DNA from 2 places in the Aquitalea magnusonii genome. Region 1 is predicted to be linked to the other one. Evidence: riboswitches for the same ligand, from Rfam matches in the RefSeq annotation. Region 1 holds a riboswitch; the other holds the start of a gene.
The links. Region 1 has a riboswitch for glycine ahead of DLM_RS07150 (L-serine ammonia-lyase). Riboswitches for the same ligand answer to the same signal wherever they lie in the genome.
Positions count from the first base shown of each region.

Region 2: another riboswitch for glycine. It lies ahead of gcvT (glycine cleavage system aminomethyltransferase GcvT); the one in region 1 lies ahead of DLM_RS07150 (L-serine ammonia-lyase).

Region 1 covers NZ_AP018823.1:1,459,158-1,474,911, reverse strand. Annotated here, with positions in the region: gene tauA (taurine ABC transporter substrate-binding protein) at 1-893, opposite strand, end outside; gene DLM_RS07170 (methyl-accepting chemotaxis protein) at 1,270-2,376, shown strand; gene mmuM (homocysteine S-methyltransferase) at 2,440-3,393, opposite strand; gene DLM_RS07160 (LysR family transcriptional regulator) at 3,390-4,295, opposite strand; gene DLM_RS07155 (NAD(P)-dependent oxidoreductase) at 4,399-5,040, shown strand; glycine riboswitch at 5,189-5,276, shown strand; gene DLM_RS07150 (L-serine ammonia-lyase) at 5,664-7,064, shown strand; gene DLM_RS07145 (fimbrial protein) at 7,259-8,326, shown strand; gene DLM_RS07140 (MFS transporter) at 8,395-9,663, opposite strand; gene DLM_RS07135 (LysR family transcriptional regulator) at 9,765-10,661, shown strand; gene DLM_RS07130 (transporter) at 10,688-11,338, shown strand; gene DLM_RS07125 (MFS transporter) at 11,396-12,577, shown strand; gene DLM_RS07120 (class II histone deacetylase) at 12,593-13,705, shown strand; gene DLM_RS07115 (hypothetical protein) at 13,911-15,170, opposite strand; gene DLM_RS07110 (BBE domain-containing protein) at 15,389-15,754, shown strand, end outside.
Region 2 covers NZ_AP018823.1:3,040,986-3,056,739, forward strand. Annotated here, with positions in the region: gene DLM_RS14485 (Rossmann-like and DUF2520 domain-containing protein) at 1-388, opposite strand, end outside; gene DLM_RS14490 (LemA family protein) at 502-1,074, shown strand; gene DLM_RS14495 (hypothetical protein) at 1,078-2,025, shown strand; gene DLM_RS14500 (BLUF domain-containing protein) at 2,159-2,617, shown strand; gene DLM_RS14505 (O-acetylhomoserine aminocarboxypropyltransferase/cysteine synthase family protein) at 2,678-3,955, opposite strand; gene DLM_RS14510 (TetR/AcrR family transcriptional regulator) at 4,126-4,803, opposite strand; gene DLM_RS14515 (ABC transporter substrate-binding protein) at 5,008-6,591, opposite strand; gene DLM_RS14520 (putative bifunctional diguanylate cyclase/phosphodiesterase) at 6,724-8,742, opposite strand; gene gcvP (aminomethyl-transferring glycine dehydrogenase) at 9,062-11,914, opposite strand; gene gcvH (glycine cleavage system protein GcvH) at 12,000-12,386, opposite strand; gene gcvT (glycine cleavage system aminomethyltransferase GcvT) at 12,478-13,566, opposite strand; glycine riboswitch at 13,608-13,714, opposite strand; glycine riboswitch at 13,725-13,817, opposite strand; gene arcC (carbamate kinase) at 14,056-15,000, opposite strand; gene DLM_RS14545 (ornithine carbamoyltransferase) at 15,377-15,754, opposite strand, start outside.

The DNA.
Region 1 (15,754 bases):
GCTACGGCCTGCACAAAGGGCTTTTGCAGCAGGGCAATCTGCTCCTTCTGGGTAAGGAAGCGGTTGCCCTGCAGGCCGGCAATCACGTCCGGTGCGGCGGCACCGGTCAGGCGGCTGATCTTGTCGATATTGTCCTTGTTGGCAATAAAGGCCTTGGGGTTGGCCACATAGCCGGCGATGGCGTCCAGCGACACCTTGGTAAACTTGTTGACGAATTCCGGATGGGCCTCGGCAAAGTCCTTGCGCACGATCCAGATATCGTAAGTCGGCGCGCCCCACTTGGACACTTGGGCCGAGCTGGTCAGCACCTTGCCGTTGGCCTTGATTTTGCCCAGTGCCGGGTCCCATACATAGGCGGCATCAATGTCGCCACGCTGCCAGGCCGCAGTGATTTCACTGGGGCGCAGGTTCAGCACATTCACCTTGCTGGCATCCACATTCCAATGCTTGAGCGAGGCCAGCAGGCTGTAATGGGTGGTGGACACATAGGGCACGGCCACTTTCTTGCCGATCAGGTCCTGCGGCTTGGCAATCTTGCTGCCATTGCGCACCACCAGTGCCTCGGCGTCACCGATTTCATCGGCCACCAGGAAGGTGACAATCGGCAGGCCACGGCTGGCGGCGGCGGCCAGCGGGCTGGAGCCCAGGTTGCCGATCACCACGTCACCCGAGGCCACGGCGGCAATCACTTCCGAACCGCTTTCAAACTTGCGCCAGTTAATCTTGCTGCCGGTGGCTTTTTCATAGGCACCATCGGCTTGCGGAATCTTGGTGGGATCGATACCGGTCTGGTAGGCGATGGTGACGGTGTCGGCGGCGTGAGCCAGATTGCCCAGCAAGGCAAGAGAGGCTGCAATCAGGGAGAGACGGACAGTCTTGGCGTAATGCTTCATGGTGTTTTCCGCAGTTGGCTATGTGTTGGATGGTGAGCAATCTAGCAAGCGGCACCGGGAAAACTAAGCAAGAAAAAATGAATTACTTATCAGAAACATGCCATTGACTGCGCCATTTACCAGACCAAAGCAACACTGGCTTTATCAAAATCATCTGACGTGACGCAAGGCCCTGCCCACGCTGCGAGCTTAAGATTTAAATCAGGAAATTTAAAAAGCAACATTCAACTGCAAGTACATCTGCATAATCACGCTGGACAAGCGCACGGCGGCACATGGTTTAACTTTGTCAGCGCACGGCAGAACACGGCAAAGTGTTTAAGATAAATGCATAAATCTTTAAATAAAACCTTATTGGCACTCGGAGACTCGTTTAATGTTTGGTTCAAGCCACAAAAAGCACATACAACAACTGCAAGACCGGGTGAGTGAACTGGAAAATGCGCTGCAACACAGCCAGCAGCAACTACGGGACAGCGAACAGGCACGCCAGCAAGCCGAGCAGCAATTGCAGCAGCTACAGCTTACCGGGCAGCGCAGCCAGAGCTATATCGAACCCTTTGGCGACTTCTGCGGCAGCCTGGCCAGCATCCGCGCCTCGTTTGCCGAACTGGCCAGCCTGATGGAAAACAATTTCGGGGCCGCCGCCGATGCAGTCACCACCCTGCATGGCACCCGCAGCGCAGTGGATACCCTGGCCAACAGCTTTGATGACATTGCCCAGGCACAACAGAAAACCGCTGAATCCATGGACTCGCTCAACAGCAAGACCGGGCAGATCCGCCAGTTTGTGCAGCTGATCAAGGATGTGGCCGACCAGACCAATCTGCTGGCATTGAACGCGGCCATCGAAGCCGCCCGTGCCGGTGAACAAGGCCGTGGCTTTGCCGTGGTGGCGGACGAAGTACGCAAGCTGGCCGAACGCACGGCCAATGCCACCAATGAGATTTCCAGCCTGGTGGGCGATGTGGAAGGTGCCTCGCACAGCACCAAGCAACAGGTGACCGAAGCGGCCAGCCAGGTGGCCGGCTATCGCGAAACCGGCGTGGCAACAGCCAATGCCATCCGCAGCATGGTGGATGTCAGCGAACAGATGGCACGGGTGATTGCCCAGGGTACCAACACCAGCTTCATGGAGGTGGTGAAGCTGGATCACATCGTGTTCAAGCTGGACATCTACAAGGCCTTCATCGGCTATCACGACCTGTCATCGGACAAGGTGTCCTCGCACCAGCACTGCCGCCTGGGCAAGTGGTACTACGAAGGCCGTGGTGCGCAGGAATGCAAGGGCAATAACAACTACACCCAGTTGGAAGCACCGCACGCCAATGTACACAACTTCGGCAAGGAGGCACTGGACGCCTTCCATGCCAAGGACTTTGCCAAGGCACAGCAGGCCTTGCGCCGCATGGAGGATGCCTCGGCAGAGGTGATGGACATCCTCACTGCCATGGAACACGAACCCTGTACCCGCAAGATTTGAAGCCACGGCCAGTATCTGCCCGCCCGGAACGCGGCAGCCGGTCCATCACCGGCGGTTGGCCTCTCAGGCTGCGCCATCCAGGGCGGCACGCAGCGCCGCAATATATGCCGGCCCGGTACGGCAGCAGCCGCCAATCAGCCTGGCCCCTGCCTGGTGCCAGCGCCTGGCCTGTGCGGCAAAGCGGGCCGGGCTGGCCTGCCCATGCCAGCACTTGCGCTCAGCGTCCCACTGCTCACCCGAATTGGGATAGGCCAGCAGCGGTTTGTCGGTCACGCTGGCCGCCTGTTGCAGCAGCGCAGCCACCCAGCGCGGGTCGCTGCAGTTCACCCCCAGCGCCACCACTTGCGGTACGGCTGCCAGCATGGCCATGCAGTCGGCCAAGCGTTCGCCCTGCCATACATGCTGTGCATCGCGGCAACTGAAGCTGATCCAGGCGGGCGTGGCGGGAAATTCCTGCTGCAGCAAGCGCGCCAGCGCTTCGGCCTCCTGCGGGCAGGGAATGGTTTCGCAGGCCAGCAAATCGGCCCCGCTGGCGGCCAGCACCGCCAGCCGTGGCCGGTGGAAATCCATCAGCTGCGCCACGCTCAGGCCATAATCACCCCGGTATTCCGAGCCATCCGCCAGCATGGCCCCGTAAGGCCCGACTGACGCCGCCACCAGCGGCGCTGTCACTGTTTCTGGCTGTTCTGCCATGAAGCGTTGACGTGCCTGCAAGGCCAGATCAACCGACAACTGCATCAGCCCGGCGGCTTGCTGCCGGTCCAGGCCGCGCCGGGCAAAGCCCTCAAAACTGGCCTGATAGCTGGAGGTGGTGATGATGTCGGCCCCGGCCTGCAGATAGTCCAGATGCAATTGGCCGATTGCCTGTGGCGCTTCCAGCAACACGCGTGCCGACCACAGCGGGTCGGCCAGATCAAAACCGCGCGCCTCCAGCGCGGTGGCCAGCGCCCCGTCCAGCAACAGGTAGTTACTCTCATGCAGGCGCTGCTGTAGCAGATGCAGTGCGGCAGCACTCATGCACCACTCCCGGTCTTGTGCTGCATGCGCTGGCGCAAGGCTTCGATGGCGTAGCGCACTTTTGCCGGCTGGGCATCACGCCGTGGCGTCACCACATAAATGCCCAGCGCCGGCAAACGCCACTGCGGCAATACCCGCAGCAGTCGGCCATCGGCCAGTTCCTGCCGCACTTCCGGTTCCGGCTGGATGGACAAGCCCATGCCGGCCAGCACAAACTGCCGCGCCGCCAGAATATTGTTGCTGCTGACCCGCTGCGCCACCAGCGGCCGTTCCACCTCACCGGCACTATTTTCCATGGTCAGCCAGGTTTGACTGCGTTCATGGTCCAGCATCACCCATTGGTGCTGTTCCAGTTGCGCCGGGGTGGTGATGGCAGGATGACGCGCCAGATAAGACGGTGCGGCACACAGCACGCTTTCCCAGTCCGCCAGATGGCGCGCCACCAGCGAGGAGTCTTTCAGATCGCCGGCGCGCAAGGCCAGATCGATGCGGTGCTGTACCAGATCAATCATTTCGTCATGGAAAAACAGCTTCAGGCTCAGGCGCGGATAGGCCGCCAGCAGCGGAGCCAGCGCCTCGGTCAGCATCGGTCCGGCAAAGCCGGTGGGAGCTGACAGGCGCAATTCGCCCACCGGGGCATCGCGCAGCTCGCTCAGGCGTTGCTCGGCCAGCCGGGCAGCAGCCAGCATGTCGGCACAGCCCTGATAGAACAGGCTGCCGGCTTCGGTCAGGGTGAGGCTGCGCGTGGTGCGGTGCAACAAGGACACGCCATGTTCCGACTCCAGCTTGCTGATGTGCTGGCTGACCGCCGATGGTGTCATACTCAGGGTGCGTGCCGCCGCCACCATCGAGCCTTGCTCCACCACGGTGGCAAACACGGCCATGCGGCGCAAGATATCCATATTGTTAAGTCCTGCTAATTTATCAATACCAGTATTGCCCGATTATCAGCCATGCAGCAAGCTATTACACTGCAATCCATCCACTATACGAAAGGAAAGCAAGATGAAAATCGCTCTGATTGGTGCCACCGGCTTTGTCGGCTCCGCCGTATTGCAAGAACTGCTGGCACGCCAGCACCAGGTATCGGCCATTGTCAGCCGTCCGGAACGCCTGCCCAGCCACCCGCAACTAACGGCGGTGAAGGCCGATGCCTACGATGCCGCCGCCATTGCCCAGGCGGTTGCCGGACACGATATGGTGATCAGCACCTTCAATCCGGGCTGGGACAAGAGCGACATCCGCGCCCTCTTCCTCAAGGGCCATGCCGCCATTGTGGCCGGCGTGAAGCAGGCCGGTGTCCCGCGCTTTCTGGAAGTAGGCGGTGCCGGCAGCCTGTATGTGGCACCGGGCGTGCAACTGATCGACACCCCGCACTTCCCCGCCGAATACAAGGAAGGCGCGGAAGGCGCCCGCCAGGCGCTGGCAGACTTGCAACAGGAAACCGTGCTGGACTGGGTGTTCCTGTCGCCGCCGGCTCTGCTGGCACCGGGCGAGCGCAGCGGCCAGTACCGTCTGGGCGGTGATGAACTGCTGATGGATGGCGACCAGCCCGCCGGCATCAGCGTGGCCGACCTGGCCGTGGCCATTGCCGATGAAGCCCAAACCCCGCGTCACAGCCGCCAGCGCTTTACCGTGGCCAACTGATTTTCTACGCCGCCACTTCCAGCCGCCATGCAGCTTGCAGGCGGCTTTTTGCATTTGCCCGCCGCATGCTGCAAGCGCACATCAAAACCCGCGTCAATATTGGCGTTGACAGCCATTCCCGGCTTATCTACAGTGCCAGCCAGCCGTACTGGATGGCGCAGGAGAGATCACCCCAGCGGTGACGCCGAAGGGGTATCGCCCCAGAAACTCTCAGGCAAAAGAACTGCACCATCGTCTGGCTCTCTGGAGAGAAGACCCGGGCATCTGCCCTGCGGTCTCGCCGAAGGAAGATCGCCCCGCGATCACAATCTCTCAGGCAAAAGGACAGAGGGGGCTGCGCCGCGTGAAGTCTGCCAGGGCAGGTTTGCCCGGTGGGCTGGCAAGCGACGGTCCCTGCCTGCTTCGGCCCGCCCGCCTGCCGCCACAGACCCACGCCTGTCTGGCCCCCCGCAAGCAACTTGACGCTTCACGACGCCTGATGGCCGGAAGCAGAACAGTCAGCCTGCAGCAAGCATGACACGCTAAGGTATGACACACAGGCTGTCTCCCCGCAGACGACAGCCCCCTACCCGCAACACCGGCGGCCCGCGCGGCGGACTGCCTGCATCAGACAAGAGAACATCATGGCAATCAGTGTTTTTGACCTGTTCAAGATTGGTATCGGCCCGTCCAGCTCCCACACCGTCGGCCCGATGCGCGCCGCGCGCCAGTTTGTCGCCCGGCTGGAAAAAGACGGCCTGCTGACAGCCACCCGCCGCGTGCGCAGCGAGATGTATGGCTCACTGGGTGCCACCGGCAAGGGCCACGGTTCGGACACTGCAGTATTGCTGGGCCTGGCGGGCGAACTGCCCGACATGGTGGATACCGACGCCGTGCCGGATATCCTGGCCACCATCCGCCGCGAAAAACAGTTGAAGCTGCTGGGCACGCAGGCCATTGCCTTCAATGAGCCGGACGACCTGATCCTGCACAAGCGCAAAACCCTGCCCTACCACCCCAACGGCATGATTTTTGAAGCCTTCGACGCCGACGGCAACAGCCTGTCCAAGCGCGCCTACTATTCGGTAGGCGGTGGCTTTGTGGTGGATGAAGCGGCCATCGAAGCCGGTTTTACCCCGCCGGGCGTTACCGAACTCAAACACCAGTTCAATACCGCCGCCGAACTGCTGGCACTGTGCAAGGAACAGGGCAAGAGCATCAGCCAGATCATGCTGGAAAACGAACTGGCCTGGCGCAGCGAGCAAGAAGTGCGCCGCGACCTGCTCACCATCTGGGGCGTGATGCAAGCCTGTGTCAAACGCGGCTGCCAGCGCGAAGGCACCCTGCCCGGCGGCATGAAGGTAAAACGCCGCGCCGCCGACATGTACCAGAAGCTGCTGGCCGCACCGGAAGCCGCGCTGCGCGACCCGCTGACGGTGATGGACTGGGTGAATCTGTACGCACTGGCGGTGAACGAAGAAAACGCCGCCGGTGGCCGTGTGGTGACGGCTCCCACCAACGGTGCCGCCGGCATCATCCCGGCGGTGATGCATTACTACGCCCGCTTTGTGCCGGGTGCCAGCGAAGACGGCATCGTGCGCTACCTGCTGACCGCCGGTGCCATCGGCATCCTGTTCAAGCTCAATGCCTCCATCTCCGGTGCCGAAGTAGGCTGCCAGGGCGAGGTGGGCTCGGCCTGCTCGATGGCGGCCGGTGCGCTGGCCGAGGTGATGGGCGGCACGCCGGAACAAGTGGAAAACGCGGCGGAAATCGGCATGGAACACAATCTGGGCCTCACCTGCGACCCGGTGGGCGGCCTGGTGCAAGTGCCGTGCATCGAGCGCAATGCCATGGCCTCAATCAAGGCCATCAATGCCGCGCGCATGGCCTTGCGCGGCGACGGCCAGCACTGCGTGTCGCTGGACCGCGTAATCAAGACCATGCGCGACACTGGCCGCGACATGAGCACCAAGTACAAGGAAACCGCACGTGGCGGCCTGGCCATCAATGTGATCGAAGTACCGGTCAACGTAGTGGAGTGCTGATACCCGCACCTTGGCCTGCGGGCCAAAACACAAAACGCCGTGGCATTGTGTCCACGGCGTTTTGTTTATACTCCACAAAACTATACGTACAGAAAATTCTGCATTACATGCAAGAATAATACATGTAAAAATAATAAATTTCTTCCCGGCGATAAATCTACAATGATTTCATAAAAATCGAGGATCAATTTTTCATGAAATTAATGTCAAAAATATTCATTGCATTATTTTTACTTTCCACAAGCAAAAACATCGCCGCCAATGTAATGTGCTACGATCCCACAGGACCTTCCTGGCGAAACCTGGTTTACAAAACATTAAATATCAACAACAGCTCCATAAGTTGGAGTGGCCCCGCGAATACATTGAGTCCAGGAACTTCACTTGCCAGTTGGTCAGACTCTGCGACAGACTATTCTTTCTTTTCATGCCCCGGCATCACCTATATCTCATCAGATTCACACAACCCTCAAACTTGGATAATTTCCAGCAAAACACCGCTAAATGGCTTTACCTACACACTAAATGGAGTAACCTATCCGGTATTCCCTACAGGAGCACAAGGCATTGGTTATATTCTTGGCGCAGCCGATCCAAACAAAGTCTTGACGCCATTAGGAAGTACAGCACTACAAATGTTCTCCACTACTGATGGTGGTAAAACCCTGGGTGTAAAATATCTATTCCGCTATGTCATCACAGGTCCATTAAAGAGTGGCATCACCAATATTCCCAGTCAACAAATTGGAACAATTCAAATGCGTGATGGCCCTACGGTTCTTGCCGCAGGATCCAGCCCGATCTTCTTGAAGAGCGCAACCTTGACAGTGACCGCCGCTACCTGCACTGTCAATACCAACAATATTTTCGTTACTCTTCCTTCGATAGACATCACCAAGCTAAGCGCTGTCGGCAGCACATCCACGCCAAGCAATTTCAATATCTCGCTCACCTGCCCTGGTGGAATTAACACTTACATGGTAATGACTGACAATACCAATACAGCAAACCGAAGCGATAGATTGTCATTAGTCCCCAGCTCAATAGCAAAGGGCGTTGCCGTGCAAATTACCAAAGCAGATGGCAGCTTGGTCAAATTCGGGCCTGACTCTGCCAATCCTGGTACAGCAAATCAATTTCTTGTATTTAACAATCTCTCGGGTACCCAGTCCATTCCACTCACGGCAAGACTTATCCGGACAGGCCCAATCACACCAGGAAGCTTAACCGCCATTGCCACCTATACTTTCTCTTACCAATAATCACTCCGTCATGAAAAACGCCGTAGATATTGTCCACGGCGTTTTTCATGGCTGGCACTGTCTGGAAACTAAACCGCCAGCGGCTCCAGCTTGCGCAGCCGCAGGGCAATCAGCAGCAGTGCCAGCAAGCCCAGCGCAATCATCGCCGCCACACCATTCCATTTGCCCATACCCCACAGCAGGCCGGAGAAGGAACCCACCACACTGGAACCCAGATAATAGGCAGTGAGGTAAAACGCCGAGGCCAGCGCCTTGCCGCGTTGCGCACGACGGCCAATCCAACTGCTGGCCACCGAATGGCCACCGAAAAAGCCGAAGGTAAACAGCGCAATGCCCGGCACCATCAGCCACAGCGAATCCGCCAGCGTACACACCAGCCCGGCGGCCATCAGCACCACCATCAGCCACAACATATTGCGACGGCCAAAGCGGTCGGCCATGCGCCCCACCCAGGCCGAGGCCCAGATGCCCACCATGTACAGCGAGAACACAAAGCCCAGCACGCTGTGGCTCAGGTTGAACGGTGCGGCCAGCAAGCGGAAACCCAGGTAATTGTACAGGCTGACAAAGCAGCCCATGAACAGGAAGGCTGACAGGAACAACCAGGGCAGGCCGCCGTCGGCAAAATGGCTGCCCACGTCCCGCCGCAGTTCGGCCATATTCAATGGCACCGGCTTGAAATGGCGCGAATCCGGCAGGCTGCGCCAGAACTCGATGGCACCGGCAAGGCCCAGCACGGCCAGCGCCAGCACCGCTGCGCGCCAGCCAAAGTGGTCGGCAATCACCGCGGCCAGAAAGCGCCCGCTCATACCGCCCAGCGCATTACCGGCGATATACAGGCCGATGGAATGGCCCAGTGACAAGGGCTCCACTTCTTCGCTCAGATAGGCCATGGCCACGGCCGGCAAACCGGCCAGCACCACCCCGAAAATGGCACGCAGATAGAGAAACTGCTGAAAGCCGGGGGCAAAAGCCGCCAGCAGCATCAGCAGCGCGGCCAGGCTCAGCGCGATATTCATCACCGGCTTGCGCCCCACCTTGTCTGCCAGAAAGCTGGCCGGAATCAGCGCCAGCGCCAGGCCGGTGGTGGGCACCGACAGCACGCTGCTGGCGGCAGCCGGGCTCAGGGCAAAGTCTTGCGCAAACATCGGCATCAGCGGCTGCATGCTGTACAGCATGGAAAAGGTGCAGAAGCCGCCGACAAACATGGCACGCGCAGTAGCGCGAAAGGCGGGCGAACCGGCTTGCAGGCGGGCGCTGGGGGAAATGGTGTTCTCCTGTGCAGAAGCAGGGCCTGCATGTAGCGTAGCAGCACAGGAAGCAGAATCGGGAGGCATGATGAAACCGGTAGCAGTGATACAGGATTCGAGCTTAGCCCTTGACAAAACAGCAGTCCAATATATCTTTATTCAATTATTAATACTTTAAAAGTATCAATATGGAACTGCGCCACCTGCGTTATTTCGTCACGGTTGCCGAAGAACTGCACTTCACCCGCGCCGCCGAACGCCTGCACATCGCCCAGCCGCCCTTGTCCCAGCAAATCCAGGCACTGGAAGCCGAGCTGGGCGTGGCCCTGTTTCTGCGGGAAAAGCGCAAGGTGGAACTGACCGCCGCCGGCCAGCAATTTCTGCAACGCGCGCGGCGCATTCTGGCCGATACCGAAGAGGCCGCCGAACAGGCCAGACGCGCCGCGCGTGGCGAGGTGGGCGAGTTGCGCATCGGCTTTACCTCCTCCCTGCCGCTCACTCCCATCCTGCCCGCCGCCTTGCATGCCTATCGCCAGCACTACCCGGCAGTGCGGCTGACCTTGCGCGAAATGTTCACCACCGACCAGTTTTCCGCCTTGCAGCAGCAGGATATCGATGTCGGCTTCGTGCGTTTCAACGGCCTGTCTCCGGCAGACCGGATAGTGGTGCAGGAGCTGCGGCGCGACCCGCTGCTGGTGGTGATCAACAGCAACCACCCGCTGGCAGGTGAGCCCAGCCTGTCGCTGGGGCAATTGCGCGACGAGGGCATGATCAGCTATCCGCGCAGCGCCGGTACCGGCCTGCACACGGTCATCCGCCAATTGTGCGAGGCCAAGGGCTTCGAGCCACGCATCACCCAGGAAGCGGGTGAGGCCACCACCCAGGTGGGCCTGGTGGCGGCCGGCCTTGGCATCGCCATCCTGCCCTCGCCACTGAACTGCGTGCAGTTGCCGGGGGTGCGCTATATCCCGCTGACCGACGAGGGCGCGTATCTGGCCATGGGCATTGCCACCCGCGAGGGCGACAGCTCGCCGCTGGTGGCCGGTTTCATCACCCATCTGTGGGACGAAATCCCGGCCATTTAGCACCGCCCCCCTGCTGCTACTGCCTGATGCCGCACCTGGCCTCCAGCGTGGCCATCAACCAGATCCGCACCCTGCAGGCGCTGCGCGAAACCCTGGGCGGCCCACGGCTGGCCATGGCAGTGTGCGACCAGCACGGCACCCTGCACTGTGCCGAGCCCGGCTTTGTCGACCTGCTGCTGACCGAGTGGCCGCAGTGGACCGGCCCCGGCCTGCCCGCCGGCCTGTCACCGCAAGGGCATGACGATGCCCGGCACCCGGATGTTTCCGCCGGAGCAAACCGCTGGGCTGCCACCTTTCTCTACAAATACACCCGCGGCGTAGGCAAAAACTGGGTGCTGGAGGCCTCGCTGGAAGCCCAGTTCTACGGCAACAACCACAACTATCTCGGCAACAACCTGCAACAGCAGCCCTTGTACCGCCTGCAGGCCTTTGCCTCCTATGACTTCACGCCGGACACCTATGGCGCGCTGCGGCTGTACCACAGCCGTGGCGGGGCCTTGCGCCTGAATGGACAGGAGCTGCCCGACACCCGGCAGAACAGTACCCAGCTTGGCGTCGAACTGGGCCACTGGCTCAGCAAGCAAGACCAATTGCTGCTGATGCTGGCGCGCAATGCCCACACCACCAACAGCTTTGACAGCAGCCAGGCCATGTTGCGTCTGGTACATGTTTTCTGAGCTGACTACCCGACAAGAACATCCGCCCGACGGATCACCCACTACCGAGGAAAAACCATGAACACACTATCCAGCGCCAAGCTCGCCGCGCCGGCACACCAGGCGCGTCCGGCCATGGCCGCCATTGTCGGTTTTGCCGCCATCGCCCCGGCCGTGCTGATGATGGCCACCGCCGTCGCCAGCCAGTTGGCCAGCCAGCTGCAACTGGGGCCGGTGGCTATCGGCAACTTGTTCTCCGCCGAACTGGGGGCGATGAGCCTGGCCACCCTGCCGGCCATGTTCTGGCTGCCACGCGTCAACTGGCGTAGCGCCGCCTGGCTGGCGGTGCTGGTATTCATCGCGGCCAACCTGCTGTCAGCCATTACCGTCAGCTATCCGCTGCTGCTGAGCTTGCGCTTTGTCAGTGCGCTGGCCGGTGGTTCGCTGATGATTCTGTGCCTGTCCGCTGCCGCCACCCTACCCAACCCCGACCGCGCTTATGGCTTGTGGGTGATGGGCCAACTGGCACTGGGTGCCGTGGGGCTGCTGGTGATGCCCACACTGTTTGCCCGCTTCGGCATTGCCGCCTGTTATATCAGCCTCGCCTTGCTGATGACGCTGTGCGCACCGCTGGCGCGCTGTTTTCCCCAGGGCCAGCAAGGCGCAGCCCCAACACACGCACCAGCCGCTTCCGGCCCACGCCGGGGCCGGGCCGCACTGGGCATCATCGCCACGCTGGCGTTTTACATCAGCCTGAGCGGGGTGTGGACCTTTGTCGGCCAGATTGCCGTGCAATCCGGCATTGCACCACAGCAAAGCGGCAATATCTTCGCCATCGCCACCTTGCTGGGTGTGGCCGGTGCCGGTACTGCCTCGCTGATTGGCCGCCGCCTGCCACGCTCCCGACTGCTGCTGGCCGGCTTTGCCATGATGATGGCGGCCATGCTGCTGTTGCTGCATAACCCGGCACTGGCGCGCTTTGCCACCGCAGCACTGCTGTTCAAGTTCAGCTGGACTTTCATCCTGCCCTTCATCCTGGCCACGCTGGCCGACATCGACCACAGCGGCAAGCTGATGAATGCCACCAATCTGGTGATCGGTGGCGGCCTGGCCATCGGCCCGGCGCTGGCCGGTCAACTGATCGCCGCCAATGGCGGCAGCCTGCATGTCTTGCTACTGCTGGCCACGGTGGTGGCCGCCCTGTCGCTGGCCCTGTTGCTGGCGCTGCAAACACCCCGCCCCACCCCTGCCCACGCCTGAAAACGAGGAGAAGCCATGACATCCGCGACCGCCTTTTACTTTGATGAGCTGTGCATGTGGCACAGCACCGGCCTGCATGCACTGACGCTGCCGGTGGGCGGCTGGGTGCAGCCGCCAGCCGCCGCCGGCCATGCCGAATCGCCGGAAACCAAGCGCCGGCTGAAAAACCTGCTGGATGTGGCCGGCATCAGCCGCCAGTTGCGGCAATGCACAGCCGCGCCGGCCAGCCGTGAAGACCTGCTGCGGGTACATGGCGCCGCCTATCTGGATGAATTCAAGCGCATCAGCGATGCCGGTGGTGGCGAACTCGGCCCGCAAGCCCCGGTCGGGCCGGGCAGCTATGACATTGCCTGCCTGTCTGCCGGCCTTGCCATCGCCGCCGTGGATGCGGTGTGGCGCGGCGAGGTGGCCAATGCCTATGTGCTGACCCGCCCGCCGGGCCACCACTGCCTGCCGGATGCCGCCATGGGCTTTTGCTTCCTGTCCAATATCGCCGTCGCCATCGAAGCGGCCAAGGCGCGCTACGGCATCGAACGGGTGGCAGTGCTGGACTGGGACGTACACCACGGCAACGGCACCCAGGCCATCTACTACCAGCGCCCGGACGTTCTCACCATGTCGATTCATCAGGATGGCTGCTTCCCGCCGGGCTACAACGGCAGTGAAGACCGCGGCACAGGGGCCGGGCTGGGAGCCAATATCAATATTCCGCTGTTACCGGGCAGCGGCCACGACGCCTATCTGTACGCCATGCAGCTCATGGTGCTGCCGGCACTGGCACGCTATCAGCCGCAGTTGATCATCGTCGCCTGCGGCTTTGACGCCAATGCGGTGGACCCGCTGGCACGCATGCTGGCCCACAGCGATACTTTCCGCCAGATGACCACCCTGCTGCGCAGGTTTGCCCAGCAACACTGCGCCGGCAAGCTGGTGCTGATGCACGAAGGGGGTTATGCCGAAGCCTATGTGCCGTTCTGTGGCCTCGCCACCATCGAAGCCCTGTCGGGCCTTAGCAGCGAAGTAGTCGACCCGCTGCTGGACTTCATTCGCCAGCAGCAGCCCTGCGCCGCCATGCAGCAATTGCAGCGCCAGTTGCTGGATGAGATGGCCAGCCTGCACGGACTATAAGCCCTACCACCGCAGCGTTGATCTAGCGCGCTGAAACGAACAAGGCCCCCCAATGGCGGGCCTTGTACTGGTTACGCAATAAGTCCTGGCATGACGACATCAGCAGCAAGCCGCCAGCAGCGCCGGGCTAAGCACACCTGGAGAGGAGGTCTCCGCGGTCCGCCACCCGGTTCGGTCATGGACTGAGCCATGCCGTAGCGAGGGCTTAGGCTTTGGAATGGATCATGCCGCGGCGCTGCTGATCGGCAAGCGATGTTTCCGGCGTAGACGGAGGCGGCAAGGCAGGGCTGCGATTCAGCGTGAAAGGCACTTTGGCATCCAGATAACGGGCAAAACGCATGGCGCTGGTGGCAAACACCGCATACACCAATGTTTCATCGTTGTCAGCGGCAATACCGCTGGGATAGCAGTGATCAGCGTGATCACAGCGCCATTGCAAGGGAAGGTCCTGTTCATGGGCATCCTCATAATGCGTGAACAAGGCGGTAATGCGCTGCCTGTTGGCATCAATTTCCAGGCTGGTCTTACTTGCATCAATAGGAATGAGCGGCAGATCAGCCTTACCACCGAAGGCGTGATTGAGCATTTCCTGACTCAGGTGAACCACCCGTTTGGCCTTGATGGCAAAAATCACCGGCAACTGGTGATTGGGCAGACAAGGCACCGTCGCCAGGCTGCGCTCGTCGCCCTTGCTATCACAGCGCTTGCTGCGTGTCGCCATTTGCTGCAAGAAACGACGGTAGTCACTTCCCGGTACCAGCTCGTAAATGGCCGGCTCTACCGCCAATAGTGCCTGCATGTGGTGGCTGGCCATATTGGCGCCCCCGCTAAGAAACTGCGCCGCATTTTCCAACTTGATGCCACCAGACTGATCTTGCTGATACAGAAACAGAATGGCTGGTGGCATATCCGGACTTAACCAGGCGGCCAGGGCGTCGGGTTTGTCCGGCATCACCACAGGCCCTTGACTATCTGTTTTACTGTAGCTGCGCCGGATGACATAGGAATCAGAGTGATAGCCCTGTAGCAGTTGGCCATCATCCAGCCTGACTCCGCCCTCGAGTGGCCGAACCGATTCCAGCTCTCCATCCTGGTTGAGCTTGGCATAAACAAATGGCAGTTCACCCACATCAATATTTACCACGCCTCCATTATCAAACAGCATTGAAATAAACGGAATTGCCTGATCAGTATCAGTATATTGGCCACTCCCGGCATGACGAAACGAACCCAGAAAGCCAGTCAAGTTGGCACTGGCACAGCCTACCAACATCGAGGCAATCACAACAATGGACACAAAGTCTTTCAATCTCACAAAACACTCCTTAAATATATTAAGTAATACAAATATGTATTTCGATAGAGAATATCGACTGCAATACGTTCCATTGGGTGCAATTTCCATACACAGACCAACACCACCCCAGTCATTTTCAAATGTCATCACATCTTGAATATCAGTCACAGCCACACTGATTTCTCAACAATATCGGCCACTAATATAGGACCTGACATTTAAATGACATACACCGCAGATACTGAACCAAAGTACAGTTAATAAGAAAAATACAATATAACTTATTGATAATTCAGCTCAGCAGACCAACAATTCATACCGCAGGGCAAGAAAATTCTCAGCAATGAGTCGCCTTGCTGTTTGATTAATAACCGATGGGATTTATCATGAACAAGATTGAAAGCAACAATAAAACATATATCGCCCTACAAAAGGGTTTTAATTTGCGCTGGCCAATTACCAGCGAAGATGGCGCGCAGCGTATTTATATCTGCAGCACACCGGAAGAAGTGCAAACCGCAGCCAATGAAGCCTTAAGCGAAGGCTTCCGCATTACGGTACGCAGCGGTGGCCATTGCTATGAAGGTTTTGTTTCCAACCGTCTGAATGCCACAGAAAAACTTGCCATCATTGACCTTGGTGAAATGAAAGGCATGGATCATGATGCCGCTGGCAAGGTCAAGTCACCTTATGACAAGGATGGTCACGGCTATCAGTTCCGTATTGCCACCGGCAATCAAAACTGGGATGGC
Region 2 (15,754 bases), 1.6 Mb from region 1:
CCGCCCGCTCAGGATCGGCAAAGGAAAACGCCGGATGCAGGCTGGCCACATGCGCCCCCACCTCACGCAAGGGTGCCAGGATTTCCGCCTCCGCCGCGCCGCTGGCGTGAAACACCACCGTCCCGGCGGCGATCACCTCACCGTCAGCCAACGCCTGCGCCGTGGCGGCAATGGCATCGTCCGGCACCGACAGCAAGATCAGCGCCGCCGGCTGCAAGGCCGCCACGTGCTGACATGCCCTGCCTGCGCCGATAAAGTCCACCGCCGCCTGTGCCGATGCCGTGCTGCGGGCCAGACAGTCCTGCACCCGGTATTGACCGCTGCTGGCCGCCAGGCGACCCAGCGTACGTCCCAGCTTGCCGGTTCCTATAATGTTGAGTCTCTGCATTACCCATCCTCTTTCTTGATACCGCTGGCGGCATATCTGACGATGCCGCTAGAATAATCCTGCTTAACAATATTTTACCCGCCACCACAGCAGCCCCCGGGGGAGTCCGCATCATGAAGCTGGTGATCTTCTTTGGCATCATCGCCATTGTCCTGCTGTATTTCGTCACCCTGTACAACGCACTGGTCAACCTCAAGCACGCTGTAGCCCGCTGCTGGGCCAATATCGACGTGCTGCTCAAGCAGCGCCACGATGAACTGCCCAAGCTGGTGGAGGTATGCAAGCAGTACGCCCAGTTCGAACAGCAAACCCTCAGCCGGGTGATGGAGGCGCGCTCCGCCGTGGCGCAATATGCCCAAAGCCGCAATATGGAAGGACTGGGCCACGAAGAAGGCAAGCTGCGCGGCCTGATCGGCCAGGTGCTGGCCGTGGCTGAAGCCTACCCGGAATTGAAGGCTGACCAGCAATTCTCGCATCTGGCCGAGCGCATCAGCCAGTTGGAAGACACCATCGCGGATCGGCGCGAGCTGTATAACGATGCCGTCAATCTCAATAATGTGCGCATCGAGCAGTTTCCCGATGTGCTCATCGCCCGCCTGTTCAACTTCCCAGCCGCCCGCCCCTTGCAGTTCAACGCGGCGGAAAAGCGCGATGTCGATCTGGCGCGACTGTTCCGTCAGGACTGAGCCATGCAGCAGTGGTTGAGCTGGCAATGGACACGCAATGGCTGGATGGCCTTTGGCCTCTACCTGCTGCTGGGCATTGCCGGCTTCAAGCTGGGCCTGCCGGCCTTCCAGCACATCCTGCTGCCCGCCATGCTGGCCTGCGGGCTGATTGGCTGGTGGCTGAACTACCGGCGCTACCGCCTGATTGCCGACACGCCCACGGCCCGCGCGGCGAGTGCCGCGCTGGGCCATGTCGAGCTTTATGGCGTGGCCGCCAATCATGAAAGCGCGGTCAACTACAGCCCCTACTCCGGACGGCGTTGCGTCTGGTATCGCTGCTGGCGTTATCACCATGAGCGACAAGCCGGCAGCCAGGATGGCGTGCTTGAGCCGCTTGCGCTGGACAGTGCCAGCCTGCTCTCACGCCCGGAATGCAGCGAGCAGTCCTTTGTGCTGCAAGATGGCAAACAGACGGTGATCATCCATCCCGAAGGTGCCGAGGTGCAGTCACCGCACCGCGAAAGCTGGCAGGAAGGCAGAGAAACGCTGGTGGAGGAATGGATAGACGAAGGCGACCCGCTCTACGTACTGGGCCAGTTGAGCAGCCACGGCGGCGTGCGGCCCGACCAGCAGGCATTCCGCCAGGATGTCGGTGCCAAATTAAGCGAGTGGAAACGGGACCAGCCCGCCTTGCTGCGCCGTTTTGATCTGGACGGCAGCGGGCAGATCAGCGAACAGGAATGGCTGCTGGTTCGCGCCGCGGCCGAACGCGAGGTGAGCCAGTTACACCGGCAACTGGCCAGCACCCCCGCCACCCTGCATGTACGCAGACCGGATGACGGCAAGCCATTTCTGATCAACACCCTGACGCCACAAGCCGTGGCCCGCAGCTACCGCTGGCGTGCCTGGCTGCATGCGCTGGCCGCGCTGTTGAGCTTGCTGGCCTGGCTGCATGGCACCAGCGCCAACTGAAACGGTTTGCAAGGCATGATGCAGGCCAGGAAAATTCCACTTATCATGGAAACAGCCTGAGTGAAACAGCCTGAGTCGCCAGCCGCCGATAATGACTGCTAGCACAAGAGCGCCATAGCGCCGGGAGACCACCATGATCCGCCTGATTTATTCCAGCGCCCTCAACCCTGCCTATTCCGTGCAGGAGCTGCATGGCCTGCTGGCCGGCTACCGCGCACGCAACCAGCGCATGGGCATCAACAGTCTGCTGTTGCTGATGAACAAGGACTTCCTGCAAATGCTGGAAGGCGAGGAAGCCGCGGTGGATGAACTGTACGACTTCATCCAGCACGACCAGCACCATTTGCAACTGACCCTGCTATCGCGCGAAACCGTGGACGAACCGTGCTTTCCCGATCAACCCCTGATGTTTGTGGATACCGAAGAGCTGGCGCGCAAACTGGGCCACCCGGTACACCTGAGCAATATCGCCCTACACGGTGAGCTGGACCACGCCGAACGCGCCAAGCGTTTTGTGCAGGAATTCATCAACGGCAAGTGGCACCACCACCTGCCCAATGGCCAGAATCCGCAAGTGGTTCACCGGCACTGATTTGCCGGGCAAGAAAAAAGGCTGCCATCCGGCAGCCTTTTTTGCATCGGCAGAAAATGCTTACAAGGCCGCCGCTTTCAGCGCCTGATCCACATCCGCCAGAATGTCATCGATATGCTCGATGCCGATGGACAGGCGGATCAGCTCAGGACGCACCCCGGCCTTGAGCTGCTCCTCTGGCGACAACTGACGGTGGGTGGTGGAGGCCGGGTGGCAAGCCAGGCTCTTGGCATCGCCGATATTCACCAGACGGGTCACCAGTTGCAGCGCATCGATGAAGCGGCCACCGGCCTCGATGCCACCCTTGATGCCGAAGGACAGAATGCCCGAAGCCCGCCCGCCCATGTATTTGTCCACCAGGGCTTTGTTGGGGCTGGAAGGCAAGGCGGCGTATTCCACCCACTCCACCGCCGGGTGCGCCTGCAGGCGCTCGGCCACCTTCAGCGCATTGTCGCAGATGCGATCCAGGCGCAAGGCCAGGGTTTCGATGCCTTGCAGGATCAGGAAGGCATTGAAGGGCGATATGGCGGCGCCCATATTGCGCAGCGGCACCACGCGGGCACGGGCGATATAGGCTGCCGGGCCCAGTGCCTCGACATAGTTCACGCCGTGATAGCTGACATCCGGCGTATTCAGGCGCACAAAACGCTCTTTATGCTCGCCCCAGGGGAATTTGCCGGAATCGACAATGATGCCGCCAATGCTGGTGCCGTGGCCACCCAGGTATTTGGTGAGGCTGTGTACCACGATATCCGCGCCATGCTCGAAGGGGCGGCACAGATAAGGCGACGGCACGGTATTGTCGACAATCAGCGGCAGGCCGTGCTGGTGGGCTTCCTGGGCAAAGGCGGCAAAGTCCACCACATTGCCCAGCGGGTTGCCCACCGATTCGCAGAACACCGCCTTGGTCTTGTCATCCACCAGCTTGCTGATGGAGGCCGGGTCTTTGTAGTCGATGAAACGCACTTCGATGCCCAGTTGCGGGAAGGTGTGGGCAAACAGATTGTAAGTACCGCCATACAGCGTGCTGGTGGCAATGATGTTGTCGCCAGCCTCGGCAATGGTCTGGATGGCATAGCTGATGGCCGCCATGCCGGAGGCCACCGCCAGCGCACCGATGCCGCCTTCCAGCGCAGCCACGCGCTTTTCCAGCACATCGGTGGTGGGATTCATGATGCGGGTATAGATATTACCCTGCACTTTCAGATCGAACAGATCAGCACCGTGCTGGGTGCTGTCAAAGGCATAGCTGGTGGTTTGATACAGCGGCACCGCCACCGCCTTGGTGGTCGGGTCCGGGCTGTAGCCGCCGTGTACGGCCAGGGTTTCCAGTTTCATCTTCTTCTCTCCTGCGGCTTTACGCCTGTTGCATATCGGCCTAACCATACCGGCAGCAAGAGCAGAAGCCAAGCCGGATTTCCTGCAAAGCTTATGAAAAAACCGGCATGGAAAAACAAATGGCCGGTGCCAGCACCGGCCACGCAGGCGATCTGCGCAGATGGCCAACCCTAGGCAGGCATGGTCTGGGGCTGGGCCGGTGCCATGCCGGCCAGCACGCGCTCGAAAGGCTGCCGGAAACGGCTGGACACATAGGGGTCCAGGAAATACAGCAGGCTCAGACAGCCCTCGCGTGCCACGGTCTGGGCTTCCTGCGGGCATTTGGCAATATCGGGACGGGCAATCCAGCCGGTTTGCAGCAACTGGAAATTACGCGCCAGAAACCCGATCTGCACGTCATCCCCCTCCAGCATGCCCTGATCGCGCAGCTTGAAGAACAGCTTTTCCACGCCACGGCTGATCAGCCCGGCTTCGATCTTGCTGTAGCTTTCCTGCAGCGACTGGTTGACCGAAAACAGGCTGGAAATGCTCTGCGGGATGAAACGGAAGGTCCACAGATGGCGCAATACCTTTTCCAGCAGCGACACCAGCCCCTCGATCGAGGCATTCACGCTCAACTCACCGGCGGCATTCAGGTAATCGGCCATGCCCTTGGAGTAACGCCGGTACAGCTCGTTGATGATGTCTTCCTTGCAGGCAAAGTGGTAGTACAGATTGCCGGTGCTGATATTCAGATAGCGCGCGATGTGATTGGTGGTGACGCTGCGCTCGCCCTGCTGGTTGAACAGTTGCAGGCTGGCTTCGACAATGCGGTCAAAGGTTGGACTTTTGCTTTCTTTGCGACTCATGGCAGGTTCTTCCCGGTGCGCGGAACCCCGGGACAGACTGTTCCCGGCACCCGCTGTGTCTGTGATCGACAAACACCCGCACATGATACCGCAAGCCGCCGCTGTCGACAGCATGCAAGCCAAGCCGGCCTGCGGTCCATGCAAAAAGGCAGCGCAAGGCTGCCTTTTTGCTGCGGGATGGACGGCTTTGCTGGATGAGCGGTTTTACTGCACATTCACCGTGGCAAAGTTGACGCGGCCAAACGGGTTGGCGGCAAAGCCGGCCACTTCCTTGCGCTCCAGCACATAGGCGGTGGGATGGGCCAGCGGCAGCCACAATGCCTGATCGCTGATCAGCTTTTGCGCCTGCAGGTACAACTTGCTGCGCTGGGCAAAGTCGCTGGTTTTCTTGCCATCGCTAATCAGCTTGTCCAGTTTCGGGTCGCAATAGCGGGCAAAGTTGGTGCCGGACTGCACGGCCGCGCAGGAGAACTGCGGGGTGAGGAAGTTGTCCGGGTCGCCATTATCCCCGGCCCAGCCCATGAACAGCAGGTCATGCTCGCCCGCCTTGCCGCGCTTGATCAGCTCGCCCCATTCGATGACCTTGATCTGGGCGCGGATGCCCACCTTGGCCAGATCAGCCTGCAACAGTTCGGCCCCGGCCTTGGGGTTGGGGTTGAGCGTGCTGCCGCTGGGGCGCACCCACAGCGTGGTGTCAAAGCCGTTGGGATAGCCAGCCTGGGCCAGCAGCTTCTTTGCGCGCGCCAGGTCTTGTGGATAGGGTTTGACGCTCTTGTTGTAGCTCCAGGTATTGGGCGGATACGGCAGGGTGGCGGCGGTGGCGGTGCCATCGAACACGGTTTTCAGATAGGTGTTCTTGTCAAAGGCCAGGTTGACCGCCTGCCGTACCAGCACATTGTCAAAGGGCTTGTGCTGGCTGTTGATGGCAACAAAGGCCGTCATGAAGGCCGGTGTGGACAGCACGCGGATCTTGCTGTCGCCCTGCACTGCCAGGACGTCTTGCGGCTTGGCAGACAGGGCCAGTTGGCACTCGCCGGCTTTCAGCTTTTGCACCCGCACCGTGGCGTCCGGGGTAATGGCATACACCAGGGCGGGCAATTTGACCTTGCCGCCCCAGTAAGCCGGATTGGGCTGGTAGCGCACCACGCTGTCCTTCTGGAAGCTGCGCAGGATGAAAGGCCCGGTGCCGATGGGTTTGCTGTTCAGCTCGGCCTGCTTGCCTGCAGCCTGCAACTGGGCGGCGTATTCGGCGGAATAGATGGAAGCAAAACCCATGCTGAGCGTGGAGAGAAAGGTGGATTCCGGGTAATTCAGTTCAAAGCGCACCGTATTGTCGTCCAGCTTGCTGACCGCCTTGATCAGCTTGGGCAGTTGCATGGACTGGGCATGCGGATAACCGTTGGCTGCGGTCTTGTACCAAGGATGCTCGGGGTTGAGCATGCGCTGGAAGGTAAACACCACGTCATCGGCATTGAGCTTGCGCGTGGGCTTGAAGTAATCGGTGCTGTGGAAAGCCACGCCGGGGCGCAGCCGGAACGTGTAGGACAGGCCATCAGCGCTAACCTGCCAGCTAGTGGCCAGACCGGGCTGCAGCTTGTGTGAGACGGCATCATATTCCACCAGCCGGTTCATCAGCACATCGGCCGAGGCATTGGTGGTCACCAGCGAGTTGTACTGCACCACGTCAAAGCCTTCGGGATTGGCATCGGTACAGACGGTAAGCGGCTTGGCAGCCAGCGCCAGCGGGCTGGCCAGCAGCAAGACCGGCAACAGGGGGCGTAGGTTCATCTTGATCTCCATGCGGGGGAAGGCCGCCATCATGCGGGGCCCCGGCTGGACATCAGCTTAAGGGAAGACGCGGCAAAATAGAATGACGCTTTCCCGCTAAGCTTATTCACCCTGCTTATCAGGCGGCAAGGCTCAGGCCGGAGCCGTGCTGTATTCCAGCAGTTCGTTGAAGTGGCGCAGCGACAGCGGCCGGCTGCACAGATAGCCCTGGTACTGCTGGCAGCCTTGCTGGCGCAGCCAGTCCAATTGAGCGTGGGTTTCCACGCCTTCGGCCACCATGGCCAGCTTGAGAATGCGGCACAGGCTGGTGATCAGCTCGGGAATGGCGGAACGTTGCGGCAGGCCGGAAATAAAGGAGCGGTCGATCTTGAGGGTATTGAGCGGGTAGTTTTGCAGATAAGCCAGGTTGGAGTAGCCGGTGCCAAAATCGTCGATGGCAATGGCAAACCCCATGGCTTGCAGGGAGGCCAGTGTTTCCAGGGTGTGCTGGTCATGTGCCAGCAACAGGGATTCGGTGATTTCCAGCTCGATACTGGCAGCCGGGCAGCCACTTTGCTGCAGGATCTGCTGCAAGACGCTGGACAGTTCCGGATCGGCAAACTGACTGGCCGAAAGATTGACCGACACTTGCAAGATTCTGCCCTGTCCCTGCCAGCAGGCCAACTGGCGCGCCACCTGCGCCAGAATCTGCCGGTCCAGCTCGCGGATCAGGCCGCTTTCTTCGCAGGCCGGGATAAAGCTGTCGGGAAACAGCAGGCCACGCTCGGGATGCCGCCAGCGCGCCAGCGCCTCGGCACCGACAATCTCGCCGGTAAAGCAATCGACACGGGGCTGGTAGAAGGCCTCGAATTCGCCGTTTTCCAGACCACGGCGAATCTCGTACTCCAACGCCAGCCGTGAGCGGGCGCGCGCATCCATGGACTCATCATAAAAATGGATGCCGTTGCGGCCAGCCTCCTTGGCGCTGTACATGGCCAAATCAGCATGCCGCATATGACTTTGTACATCGTCGGCACCATCGGCACTCAGGCTGATGCCGACCGAGGCCGTCAGTTGCACCTCCTGTCCGCGCAGCCACAGCGGGCGTCCCAGCGTTTCCACAATCGATGCCGCCATGCCGGCAGCCACATCCTTGACCTGGGGTGCAGACAGCAGCAGCAGGAACTCGTCTCCCCCCTGGCGCGCCAGTTGCTGTCCCGGCTGCAACAGGGTTTTCAGGCGCTCGCTCATCTGCACCAGCAGCAAGTCGCCAAAACCATGGCCCAGACTGTCGTTGATGTTTTTGAAACGGTCCAGGTCTATGCACATCAAGGCTACTTGCAGCCCTTGCTCTCGCGCCTGCTGCAGCAAGGCCGGGTAATGCTGCTGGACGAAATTGCGATTGGGCAAGCCGGTCAGCATATCGTGCATGGCCAGATGGCTGGCACGGGCCTCGGCCTCCTTCAGTTCGCTGACATCCATTTCGCTGACCAGCAACGCCGGTTCGCCAGAGGCGGCATCGCGGCAGTGGCGGGCCGAGATTTCGTGCCAGCGCTCTCCTTGACGGGTGAGTACCCGCGCCACCAGCCGCCCTTTGCCCTGTGCTTCAAGCTGCTGCTGCAGCAGTGCCAGGTCTGCCGGGTCGACAAAGCGCGCCTGCCAGTGCTCGGCCGGGTCCAGCACCTGTTCACGCGCACTGGGATTACGGTACAGCGGCTGGCCATCGGCCTGATAAAGCGTGATGAAAACCGGGGAATGCAGCAGGGCCTCGGCGCTGCGCAGGGTGTCCGGATTGGCCTGCAACTCGCCCAAGGCTTCGCACAGCATCAGCATGCGGCCCTGATGCCGCAGGCCGCTGAACACCACCTGCAGACTGCGCGGATTGCCGTTGGGGTAGAGCGTCCAGGTTTCGGAAAACGCCACATCATGGCTGATGAAGTCAGCTTGGTACTGCCGCAGCCGGCGCGCCACGGAATCGGACATGTCCTGCCCCATATCGCGGGCGCACAACTCTTCCAGGCTGGCCGCCTCCCATACCGTCAGCGCGCACTGGTTGGCCCAGAACACGCGCCGCGCATCAATATCAAACACCCATACCGGGTGACGCAGCCTTTCGAGCAAGGCAAAGCGCGCCATGGTTTCCGCAGAAAACGGTACTGCATCATGCTGCATATCGATTCTCGACTTACCCCAGTATGAATAGAGCTGCCATGACAACACTGCCATTTGCCATTAATTAGCCGTTCATTCTAGCAATCATCCATCGTTTTTTAAGCTATCAGCTTAAAATAAATCTTATTTCGTTAACGACTGCTCACGATTTAAGCAGCTTGGCGCGACCAGCGCACGGACGCCACTATAACCACGCCGCAGATTAGAGCCTTTGCTCAAGCGCAAATGCTATTGAATTAAAAGAAAAACCCCCGTCACAGACGGGGGTTGGCAACAGCGCTCAGGGCATCAGCCCGGCCCGCAGGCGGGCGGCCTTGGCTTACAGATAACTGTCGGTGCTGGGGCAGCTGCACACCAGATTGCGGTCGCCGTATACGTCATCGATACGGTTCACACTCGGCCAGAACTTGTTTTCCAGCACATAAGGCAGCGGGAACAGGCCGGTTTCGCGGCTGTACGGACGGTCCCAGTCGCCAGCGATGTCAGCCTTGCTGTGCGGTGCATTGCGCAGCGGGTTGTTGTCCGCCGGCCAGGTGCCGTTCTGCACTTGGTCGATTTCCTGACGAATGGCGGTCATGGCGGCAATGAAGCGGTCCAGCTCGGCCTTGGGCTCGGATTCGGTCGGCTCGATCATCAGCGTGCCCGGTACCGGGAAGCTCATGGTCGGAGCGTGGAAGCCGTAGTCCATCAGGCGCTTGGCCACGTCCACCTCGGTCACGCCGCTGGCGGCCTTGAGCGGGCGCAGGTCGATGATGCACTCGTGCGCCACACGGCCATTGGCACCGGTATACAGCACAGGGAAATGCTCGCCCAGCTTCTTGGCCATGTAGTTGGCGGACAGCAAGGCGTTTTCGGTGGCGGCCTTCATGCCCTCGGCACCCATCATGCGGATATACATGAAGGAGATGGGCAGGATGGAAGCCGAGCCGAACGGCGCAGCGGAAACCGCAGTCTGACCGGCAAGCGCACCTGGCACTTCCGCCACCACGTGGTTGGCCATGAACGGGGCCAGATGGGCTTTCAGGCCGATGGGGCCCATGCCCGGGCCGCCACCGCCGTGCGGGATGCAGAAGGTCTTGTGCAGGTTCATGTGCGACACGTCGGCACCGATATCGGCCGGGCGGCACAGGCCCACCTGGGCGTTCAGGTTGGCACCGTCCATGTACACCTGACCACCGTGGCTGTGGATGATGTCGCAGATCTCGCGGATCGGCTGTTCGAACACACCGTGGGTGGACGGATAGGTAATCATCAGTGCCGCCAGATTGGCCGAATGCTGCTCCGCCTTGGCCTTGAGGTCGGCCACGTCGACGTTGCCGGATTCGTCACACTTCACCACCACCACCTGCATGTTCATCATCTGCGCGGTGGCCGGGTTGGTACCGTGGGCCGATTGCGGAATCAGGCAGATATTGCGCTGCGCTTCGCCACGCGCTTCGTGGTAACGGCTGATGGCCAGCAGGCCGGCGTACTCGCCCTGCGCGCCGGAGTTGGGCTGCATGGAAATGGCATCAAAACCGGTGATGGCTTTGAGCTGGGTTTGCAGGTCGTCGATCAGTTGCAGATAACCGGCAGCCTGATCGCGCGGGGCAAACGGGTGCATATTGGCGAATTCCGGCCAGGTGATGGGAATCATCTCGCTGGTGGCATTCAGCTTCATGGTGCAGCTGCCCAGCGAAATCATCGAGTGATTCATCGCCAGGTCGCGGTTTTCCAGCTTCTTCAGGTAGCGCAGCATCTCGTGCTCGCTGTGGTGGGTGTTGAACACCGGGTGGGTGAAGAAGGCGGATTCGCGCTTGAGGCCGGCCGGGATGGCATCGGCAGCGGCGGCATCCAGCGCGGCGATGTCGGCATCCTTGCCGGTGAACAGCTTGATCAGCGTGGCCAGATCAGCCTCGGTAGCCGCTTCGTGGAAGGCCACGCCCAGCACGGTGGCGGACACGCGACGCAGGTTATAACCGGCAGCCAGGGCGGCGGCGTAGATGGCGTCGGCATTGGCCGCTTCCACCTGTACGGTGTCGTAGAAGCGGTCGAATACCAGCTTGCCACCGGCGCTTGTCACCGCATGGGCGAAGATGGCGGCCAGACGGTGGATGCGGCTGGCAATGCGCTTGACGCCTTCGGCACCGTGGTACACCGCGTACATGCCGGCGATATTGGCCAGCAGTACCTGGCTGGTACAGATATTGGAGTTGGCCTTTTCGCGGCGGATGTGCTGCTCGCGGGTTTGCAGCGCCATGCGCAGCGCTGTCTTGCCCTTGGCATCCACGGACACGCCGATGATGCGGCCCGGTGCCGAGCGCTTCATTTCATCCTTGAAGGCAAAGTAGGCAGCGTGCGGGCCACCATAGCCCATCGGCACGCCAAAGCGCTGGGTGTTGCCAATGGCCACGTCGGCACCCATTTCGGCCGGCGACTTCAGCGCCACCAGCGCCATGATGTCGGCGGCCACCACGGCCACACCACCCTTGGCTTTCACGGCGGCAATGTAGGGCGTCAGGTCGATCAGGTCGCCCGCTTCACCCGGATACTGGAACAGCGCGCCAAAGTAGTCGCCATTGCCGGCTTGTTCCGGGTGGCCGGAAACCAGCTCGAAACCGAAGTACTTGGCACGGGTTTTCATCACGTCCAGGGTTTGCGGCAGCACGCGGCTGTCGACAAAGAACTGCGCGGACTTGCTCTTGGACACACGGCGCGCCATGGCCATGGCTTCGGCGGCGGCGGTGGCTTCGTCCAGCAGCGAGGCATTGGCCATTTCCAGACCGGTCAGGTCCATCACCATTTGCTGGTAGTTGAGCAGCGCTTCCAGACGACCCTGGGCGATTTCAGCCTGATACGGGGTGTAAGCGGTGTACCAGCCCGGATTTTCCAGCACATTGCGCAGGATGACGGTGGGGGTCAGCACCGGGTAATAACCCAGGCCGATGAAAGACTTGTTGACGATGTTGCGGCTGGCCACCTCTTTCAGCGCAGCCAGGGCTTCGGCTTCCGGCACCGGGGACGGCAGGTCCAGCGCACGGTTCAGGCGGATGTCGGCCGGCAGGGTCTGGGCAACCAGATCGTCCAGCGAGGCGGCACCGATTTCGGCCAGCATTTCGCTGCGCTCGGCATCGGAGGGGCCGATATGGCGGGCAATGAATTCGCTACGGTTAAACAGGGAAGCAAGAGTCATGGTGGGTGTCCGGTAATGAAGAGCTGTGCCTGAAACTGAAAAAGCCCCGCGATGGTAAGCATCACGAGGCTTTGACAGCGTGCAATCAGGCGCCGATTTCCTTGGCGTAGCCAGCGGCATCCAGCAGGCTGTCCAGATCTGCGGCATTGGCCGGCTTGATCTTGAAGAACCAGCCAGCGCCATAGGGCTCGCTGTTGGCCAGCTCGGGAGCGGCTTCCAGTTCGGCGTTCACTTCCAGCACTTCACCGGCGATCGGGGCGTATACATCGGAAGCGGCTTTTACCGATTCCACCACGCCGGCCTGCTCTTCAGCAGCCAGCTTGGCACCCACTTTCGGCAGCTCGACGAACACGATGTCGCCCAGCAGCTCTTGTGCATGTTCGGTAATGCCCACGGTGACGGAACCGTCGGCTTCCAGACGCAGCCATTCGTGGCTGGCAACGTATTTCAGTTCGGCAGGGATATTGCTCATGGATTGAATCTCCTCGGATTGATTGAACCGTTACGGGAGCGGGAAACCGCAGCGCAGCGCGCAGGCTGGTGCGGTGTTTCCCGGCTCGCTGTTATTCGAAAACTTTCTTGCCGTTGCGCACGAACGGCATCTTCACCACGCGGACAGCGGTGAGCGTACCACGCAAATCCACCTGTGCGTCGGCACCGGTTGCGGCCGGTACGCGGGCAATGGCAATGGAATGCTTGAGGGTGGGCGAGAAGGTGCCGCTGGTGATGATGCCCTCACCCACGCCTTCCACCACCACTTTCTGGCCTTCACGCAGCACGCCACGGCCTTCCAGCACCAGGCCCACCTGCTTCATCGGCACACCGGCGGCCTTCTGGGCTTCCAGTGCCTTGCGGCCGATAAAGTCACGGCTGGCCGGTTCCCAGGCGATGGTCCAGCCCATGCCGGCCTGCAGCGGGGACACGGTTTCGTCCATGTCGTGGCCGTACAGGTTCATGCCGGCTTCCAGACGCAGGGTGTCGCGGGCGCCCAGGCCGATGGGGGCCACACCGGCCTCTACCAGCTGATTGAAGAAGTTGATGGCTTCGCCAGCCGGAATCATGATTTCCAGACCGTCTTCACCGGTATAGCCGGTTCGGGCAAAGAACCAGTCGCCTGCAGGCAAGCCCTGGAATACCTTGAGTGATTGAATGGCGTCGGCCAGTTGCGGCTTTACCGCACAGACCTTGGCAATGGCATTGGGGCCTTGCACGGCCAGCATGGCCAGGTCGCGACGTACATTGAGGGAGACATCAAAACCGGCCTTGTGGCTCTCCATCCAGGCCAGGTCTTTATCAGTGGTACCGGCATTCACCACCATGCGGTAGCCGTAGGAGGTCAGGTAGACAATCAGGTCGTCCACCACGGTGCCGTCTTCGGTCAGCATGCCGGAGTACAGCGCCTTGCCTTCAAAGCCCAGCTTGGCCACGTCGTTGGCAATCAGTTGTTGCAGCCAGGCCTTGGCATCGCTGCCGGTGATGTCGATCACGGTCATGTGGGACACATCGAACATGCCGGCGTCGCTGCGCACGATCTCATGTTCCTTCAGCTGGGAGCCGTAATGGATGGGCATTTCCCAACCGGCGAAATCAACCATCTTGGCGCCGGCGGCGACATGAGCGTCAAACAGGGGGGTACGTTTCGGGGCCGTCATCTGTGCGTCCTTGCAAAGGGGGTGTTTTGCCTGTCTTGGTACAACACCCCTCTGTCCTGACACCTGAGATTTTCCGGCGGGCATTTTCAGCCGCCGTTAGCCCCTTCGGTGGCTGCCTTCATGGGCAGCGCTCTCCAGAGTAAAGCAGATACGTGATATCCGATGATGCAGTCCTTTTGCCTGAGCGATTGCGGGTGCGCTTGCGCCTTCGGCGGTGGCCGCGATTGGCCACTCTCTCCTGCATGATGGGGGCGATTATCGTTGCAGATAAAGACAAAGGCAAGCCAAGAATATCTTCACGCGAAGTGATCTATCCTGTTGTTTTTGCATTATTTTCGTAATCGAAAAAATACGAATAATTCCTTGTCACAATTTATTCATTATTGATCAGGCATAACAAAAGGGCTGCCACAGCAGCCCTTGTTGATCCACATCTCACCTGCCCTTCAGCCGACGTCGCCACGCCGCCGCAGGTGTTTCAGCCCTCGCTCAGTACCACTCGATACCGCTCTTCTCGGTGGAGATGATGGTGCCGGCTTCGCCCTTGACGATCTTCTCGATGTCTTCCAGCGCGCCAATCACCGCACGCTTGCCGGTCAAGCGGGCAAATTCGCAGGCGGCTTCCACTTTCGGGCCCATCGAGCCGGCGGCAAAGCCCAGCTTGTCCATTTCGTCCGGGTGGGCGTGGCGGATGGCCTTGGCTTCGGGGGTGCCCCAGCCAACAAACACGCTCTTCACGTCGGTGGCGATGACGAAGTAGTCGGCGTCCACTTCGCGGGCCAGCAGGGCGGAGGCCAGGTCTTTGTCGATCACCGCTTCCACGCCCACCAGCTTGTCGCCCTGGTACATGGTGGGGATGCCGCCACCACCGGCAGCAATCACGACCGCGCCTTTTTCGATCATCCATTTGATGGGGCGCAGTTCGAAGATGCGTTTCGGTTTCGGGCTCGGTACCACGCGGCGGTAGTAGTCGCCGTCGGCTTTCACCGTCCAGCCGTGGCTGGCAGCCAGCGCTTCGGCTTCTTCCTTGCTGTACACCGGGCCGACGAACTTGGTGGGGTTCTGGAAGGCGGGGTCGGCGGCGTCCACTTCGGTCTGGGTGAGGATGGTGGCCAGCGGCACTTCAAACGGCAGCACATTGCCCAGTTCCTGTTCGATCATGTAGCCGATCATGCCTTCGGTCTGGGCACCGAGGACATCCAGCGGATAGGGGGTGACTTTGCCGTCGACGTGGCGGGCGTAGGCGTCGTTTTGCAGGCCGAGCAGGCCGACTTGCGGACCGTTGCCGTGGCACATCACCAGGTTGTGGCCCAGCCGGGTGACGGCGGCCAGTTGTTCGGCGGCCACCTTGACGTTGGCGCGTTGGTTGTCAGCGGTCATGGCTTCGCCACGACGTTGCAGGGCATTGCCGCCCAGGGCTACGACGACTCGCATGATGTTTCCTTTTCTGGCCCTGTCCGCGCGTGCGGGACAGTGGCGTGGCCGGTCTGCCTGTGGCAGGCCGGTGTGTGTCGGATGGGGCGGCAGGTCACCGGGGGATGACCTGCCGGAGGGTGGAATCCGCCTGAGTGAGGGGGAGCGGATTCCGCCGCCACGACTGCAAGGGGGTGTCGTCGTGGTGGGTGAAACGGTATAGCTGTCAGACTTCAACTTCAGGTGATTCAGCTGCTTGCACGGCGTTTTGCCTTACACGCTGGCGACGTGGCAAAGTCAGCGCAGCGGCTGCTGCCAGGCGCGCCGCCGCAGACAGTACAGGTCGTACGGCAAGGCGGCGCAACAACGCAGCGGGGCTTTGCCACGTTGTCCAGTCTTAATCGCCCAGCGTGGCGACCAGGATGGCCTTGATGGTGTGCATGCGGTTCTCGGCTTGCTCGAAGGCAATGCAGGCTTCGCTTTCGAACACGTCTTCGGTCACTTCAATGCCATTGGCCAGGTCCGGGTATTGCGCGGCAATTTCCTTGCCCACCTTGGTTTCGCTGTTGTGGTACGCCGGCAGGCAGTGCATGAACTTGACTTGCGGGTTCTGTGCAGCAGCCATCAGCGCGGCATTCACCTGGTAAGGTTTCAGCAGGCGGATGCGTTCGGCCCACACTTCGGCCGGTTCGCCCATCGATACCCACACGTCGGTGTGGATGAAGTCGGTGCCCTTGACGGCTTCGGCGGCGTCTTCGGTCAGGGTGATGCGGGC